2 regions of the Breznakia sp. PFB1-19 genome follow, and region 1 is predicted to be linked to the other one. Evidence: predicted binding sites of a transcription regulator. Region 1 holds the regulator's gene; the other holds the start of a gene.
The links. Region 1 encodes HrcA, which represses chaperone genes, less so after heat shock. Its sites were predicted from a motif close to TTTTAGCACTNNNNNNNNNNNAGTGCTAAAA; they were not measured.

Region 1 (3,221 bases):
CTTGACGAACTGGTCCAATTGTTCTTTCAACTAATGAACGAGTCATATCGTCAAATTTTGCTCTTGTTAATGTATTTTCATAGTTCAATGGACCATTTGCTCCATTTGAAAGGTATGGTAATAAGATTTGTGTTTGTGCCATACTTGATAAGTCTTTTTTCGCTTTTTCTGCAGCATCTTTTAAACGTTGCATTGCAAGTTGGTCACCTGATAAGTCAACTCCATTTTGTTTCTTGAAGTCTTCTAACATCCATTTAACGATCACATCATCAAAGTCATCTCCACCAAGCTTGTTGTCCCCAGCAGTTGATAATACTTCGAATGTTCCATCAGCCAATTCAAGGATTGATACGTCAAATGTACCTCCTCCTAAGTCATATACTAATACTTTTTGTTCTGTATCTGTTTTGTCGATACCGTAAGCAAGTGCTGCTGCTGTTGGTTCGTTGATAATACGTTCAACTTCTAATCCAGCAATTTTACCAGCATCTTTCGTTGCTTGACGTTGTGCATCATTGAAGTATGCAGGTACTGTAATAACTGCTTTTGTTACTTTTTCACCAAGGTAGTCTTCTGCATATCCTTTTAAGTATTGAAGGATCATTGCTGATACTTCTTGTGGTGTGTAATCTTTACCGTTTGCATGTTCTTTTTCATTTGTTCCCATCAAACGCTTAACACTTGAAATCGTGTCTTTATTTGTAACTACTTGACGTTTTGCAGCATCCCCAACAATTGTTTCACCATCTTTAAATGCTACTACTGAAGGTGTTGTTCTATTACCTTCTGGGTTTGTAATTACTTTAACATCGCTACCGTCCATTACGGCAACACATGAATTTGTCGTTCCTAAGTCAATTCCAATAATTTTACTCATAGTTCCTCCTATTGTTACTCACTAACTTTTACTAAACTTGCGCGAATTACGCGATCTTTTAACATATAACCTTTTTGAATTTCTTCAAGTACAATTCCAGGTTCTGCACCTTCTGCTTTTTCTGTTACTAAAGCTTGGTGTATATTTGGATCGAAAGGTTTATCTAAACATTCAATAGCTTTTACACCTTCATTTTCTAAAGCAATTTTGATTTGTTGATATACCATGTTAATACCATTCACATAGTTTTTAACATCTTCATCTTTTGCTTCAAATCCGATTGCCCTTTCAAGATTATCCATAACTGGTAAAATCTCTTGGGCAAAGCTTTGAATGCGATACTTTCTTAATGTGTCAGCATCATTTTGTAATCGTTTCTTTAGGTTTTCCGTGTCTGCATACGCTTTATAATACATATTTTGCGTTTTTGCAAGTTCTTCGCGTAACCCAATAATTTCTTCTTCTAATGCTTCTTCTTTTGATTTCTTTTTCTTAAAGAAACCTTTCTTTTCTTTCTTTTCGCCTTCTTCAAGTTCTTCATGCTCTTGAGTTTCTACTGCTTCTTCGTTATCTAACATTTCTTCTTGTTCGTTAGCTTCCGTCTCAAGAACTTCTTCTTCTTGAAGAGTTGCTTCCTCTTTGTTTAACTCTTCACTCATCGTTCCACTCCTATCTATCATTACGATATAAATCTCCGATTGCTTTTGCCATATATTCCATTAATGCAACAACTTTGTTGTATGGCATTCTTGTTGGACCTACAACCATAAGTTTTCCTTCTTCTTCATCATTAATTCGAATCGTACTTGAGACAACAGATACGTTCTCAAATGGAATGACTTGGTTATCATCATTCCCAATACGAATCGAAATATCTTCATTACTACTTCCCAGTTGACGCCAAACACTACTATCCTCTAAGAACTTCATCAGTTCACGAAGTTTTTCAATATCAGCAAATTCTGGTTGGTAAAGCATATTTGATGCACCTGAAGTATATACATTATCACTCGCAAATTTCACAAATGCGCTAACAAATGCTTGGAATAATACTTCATGACGAACCACTTGACTTGATAACAGTGGTCTAATTTCTTCTAGTTTACATGATAATTCATTAATTGGTGTTCCTGCTAAATGATCATTCAAAATATTGCAACATGTTTGAATATCATTTAAACTCACATTTTCATCAAAATGGAACATCTTATTTTCCGTGTGTCCTTGATCAGTAATAAATACACATACTGCACTTCTTTCATTAATTGGAAAAATTTGAATGTGTTGTAAGTTTTGTGAACTTGTTTCTGGACCAAGCACTACAGATGTTAAGTTAGTCATTTGCGAAAGTATATCACAACTTCGCTTTACGATTTCCTCAACACTATAATGACGTTCATGGAATACTTCACTTAATGCATTTTCAACATTACTATCTAATTCTTTTTCCATAAGATGCTCTACATAGAATCGATACCCTTTACTTGAAGGTACACGTCCACTTGATGTATGCGTCTTCTCTAATAATCCAAATTCTTCCAACGCAGCCATTTCATTACGAAGAGTTGCACTTGAAACTTTGATATTTAATAAGTTCATTAAATTTTTCGAACCAACCGGTTCTGCTGTCTTTGTGAACTCATCAACGATCGTTTTAAAGATTAATAATTGTCGATCTGTTAGTTGCATATGTACACCCTTTCTAGCACTCTTTACGAGCATCTGCTAATACTATATACCACCAAATTAGCACTGTCAAGTATAAAGTGCTAATTTTTTTGAATTATTTCATTTTCATCAATGTATACCCATTAGTAAAGATGATATGAGTGTATTCATATACGTAAAAATGGTAGAATATAGATATGAAAAAAAGAAAGAGGAAGACAAGTAGACAGCTGAAAATCATTCGCAGAAAACTATTACTGATAATGATTCTAAGTTGCTTAATTATTATTGGCTGTGTTGCAATTATCGCACTAAAAAACATCAGTGAAGACATGCTTGCACAATTTACAGAAGAGACTCGTACATCAACAAAAGGCGACGAATCACCAACCATAGAATCAAAAAGTGATTTACAAGAAAGTATCGCATATATTCTTGATGCATATGATTTTGATGACAAACAATTGTCGTATATATATTATGACCCTAAAGATGATGAGACCATTCAGGTCAACGAAGATGAAGAAATGCTAGCAGCAAGTACGTATAAGCTACCACTTGCTATGTACTATTACGACTTAATCGAGAAAGGTGTATATACAAAGGATACTGCCCTACCTTTTTATGAAGAAGCATATATGCCAGAGGAAGGCATTTCTACAATTTACACAATTGA
Region 2 (3,221 bases), on a different contig from region 1:
TGATGAGCATGATCGAATGATTGGCTTTCTGAGTCAACTTACCCATGTAATTGCTGTAAGTTTAATGAATACACACGATCATGATAAGTTGGTTGATTACACTGGAGATTCCTTTCGTGACCTCACAAGAATCGCCAAAATCAATGAAGATATGTGGAGTGAGCTCTTCTTATTCAATAAGGATATTCTATTAGAGGAGATCGAAGCATTTGAAGCTTCCCTAGATATCTTTAAACAAGCATTAAAAAACGATGATGAAGAAACGATGAAACAACTGTTTATTCAAAGTACCAATCGTCGTAAAAAGTTCGATAAATAGCAAAAAGGAAGCACGTGCTTCCTTTTTCTATGTAAGTGGTTTATAGGTACGAAATCCTCGTGAAGAATAATAGGAATCCGCACTATTATGATATACAAACACATGATTGTAACGTTTATCACCAAATAAAGCTCCACCAAGTTCACGTATCGCATCTGGTGTTTTTAGCCAACTACTTGTTTTGCAATCAAGATCTTCAACACTTTGTAGATAACGGTATTGATCTTCATCAAGTACGTTTACTTGCATGTCCTCTACTAATTTTTCTACGCTTGTATTTGGTGCATTTTTCTTTCGTTCAAGTCGTGCTTTTTCATCATAACAAGCACCCACTCTTGCTTTTGGACTTTCTTTTGCCATATCCACAAATGCCAAACCTACATTGGGTAAATCTTCTACTACATCAATTTCACCACCACTTGCTTCAATCGCTTGTAAACTTACTAAAACTTCATCTGTAAGTAAAGGTTCAATCATTTTCCACGAAGTGTTTGGGTGACGATACATATGACTTTCAAATCTTACTTTTAATGTTTCTATTAACCTTTCCATAAAGCACCATCCTTATTTACGTTATACCATAGATTATCTGTATTTATGCATTTCATGCATTCAAATGAAAAGGTGGAACTTGTCCACCCTCTCATTATTCAATTGCAATTGGTTTACTTTCTGCAATTTCTTTTGGTTTATCTTTTGGGAAAGTTACATGTAACTCACCATTATCATATTTGGCCTTAATGTCTTCTTCAGTAACTGCATCTGAGACATAGAAACTTCTTGTGCATGTTCCTGCAAAACGTTCACGACGAACTACATTTCCTTTATCGTCTTTGTCTTCCTTGTCATCATTACGTGTAGCTGTTACTGTCAAGTAACCATCCTTAAGTGCGATTTTGATGTCTTCCTTATTATAGCCTGGCAATTCCATATCCAATACATAGTTTCCATCAACTTCACGAATATCTGTTTTCATAAAACTTGATGTCTTATTGACAGGTCTAAAGAAATTGTCATCAAACACATCATCAAATAAACTAAATCCTGGTAGTAATTTCATAGTCATCGCCTCCATTTCTTAATGCTATTTATACTATCCTTTCCTAGGATACTTGTATTATAACACCACTTAGCACTTAATCAAGCGAAGTGCTAATCCAGTTTGCGATTGCCCATATTTACCCAAAATTACAGCTTATCCATACTTATTTTCGATTTTCTTTATATACCTTTTCTACCATTTCTACTGTCGTTATACTCATTTCAGGAGTCATAATTGGACTGTAAGTTAATCCTTGATTAATACAAGATTCAACATGCATCACTTCATAGACAAATTCACTGTCACTAGCAAAATCATAGTTTTCTATCTTACCGTTTGAAGATATAATCACTTCTTGCGCTTTCCAAAAGTATGGAACAACCACTTCTCCATGATCAAATGTGAATCTTGCTTCATCCGGATACTTTGTCGTACGTGAAATAATCGAGCGACAATCCACCTCACCTATTTGAAATGATAGATCACTAATATCATCTACCTCATAGGTTGTATAAGTAAGCACTCCTTTATATGATTTTACTGTAGCATCCAATACGTACATCATATATTCAATTGCATACGACCCACTCCCATAAAGTGAGCCACCACCTTTACTTGGATCGAGCATCCATGCTTTTTCATTTTTCATATATGGATAGAAACACGATAACTTTACATGTCGTAAATTTCCAAAACATTTTTGTTGGATCAAGGTTTTGACATAATTCGTCGTTGGTAGAAACACACTTTTTTGCGCTTCCATTAGAAACAAGCCTTTTTTCTTTGCGAGTGCAAAAAGTTCTTTTGCATCACTAGACGTTAAAGTAATTGGCTTTTCACATAGAACATGTTTTCCTGCTTCTAGTGCTGCTTTCACATATGTAACATGTGCAAAATGTGGTGTTGCGATGTAAATGATATTGATATCTTGATCTCGAAACAACGCTTCATAACTTCCGTATGCTTTTGCGATATCTAAGTTTTTTGCATATTCCTGCGCTTTTTGCAGATCTCTAGAAGCAATTGCAACGACTTCACTATTTGCACTTGCTTTTACCCCTTTAACAAAGCGAGGAACAATACTTGCTGTACTCACAATTCCAAAGTGTAATTTTGTGTCCATTATTTACACCTCCTAATACTCACAGTATATCATGCAATCCCCCCTTTCAAAAGCAACACCCTTGTGCTATAATGAGCAAGTCATAAGGGAGTAGTTATCTTACTTTTGTAAGTGTTTTAGTCAACATAATGGCGAAAGCCTGGCTAATTGTAAAAAATGAGACTTATACGATTTTTTTCGTATGAGTCTTTTCTTTACTCTCACATAAAGGAGTACAACATATGAGCATACTAACAATTTTATTAACCAGTATTGGACTTGCAATGGATGCATGTGCAGTTTCACTAGCAAAAGGAATGTGTTACACAAAGAAAAACGCAATTAAATTTTCACTAATTTATGCGATTAGCTTTGGTTTTTTCCAAGGTATAATGCCACTAATTGGATACACTGTTGGTGTAAACTTCACAGGCTCTATTACCTTTCTTGATCACTGGATTGCATTTATCCTTCTTGTATTTATCGGTATCAAAATGATCTATGAAGCCTTTGGTGAACAAGACTTATCTTGTGAACTGGAAATTAAAGTAAAAGATATTTTATTACTAGGTATAGCTACAAGTATTGATGCACTTGCTGTTGGTGTCAGTTTCGCCTTCTTTGAAGTAGATATACTGTTTGCATGTCTAATTATTGGACTTGTGACATTTGTATTATCTTTTCTTAGTGGATACATTGGTCGATTTGTGGGTTCTTTACTTCATACGTATGCCGAAGTTGCTGGTGGAGTAATTCTT

Region 2: a site for HrcA is predicted at 1,447-1,477, ahead of M2098_RS07055 (Hsp20/alpha crystallin family protein). Genes of this name have one in related genera too.

What each region holds. Positions count from the first base shown of each region.
Region 1 is NZ_JARXXJ010000014.1:40,248-43,468, forward strand. It holds gene dnaK (molecular chaperone DnaK) at 1-877, opposite strand, end outside; gene grpE (nucleotide exchange factor GrpE) at 892-1,536, opposite strand; gene hrcA (heat-inducible transcriptional repressor HrcA) at 1,547-2,566, opposite strand; gene M2098_RS07840 (serine hydrolase) at 2,743-3,221, shown strand, end outside.
Region 2 is NZ_JARXXJ010000012.1:14,654-17,874, reverse strand. It holds gene M2098_RS07065 (prephenate dehydrogenase) at 1-319, shown strand, start outside; gene M2098_RS07060 (DUF4256 domain-containing protein) at 347-871, opposite strand; gene M2098_RS07055 (Hsp20/alpha crystallin family protein) at 966-1,379, opposite strand; gene M2098_RS07050 (Gfo/Idh/MocA family oxidoreductase) at 1,525-2,484, opposite strand; gene M2098_RS07045 (manganese efflux pump MntP family protein) at 2,706-3,221, shown strand, end outside.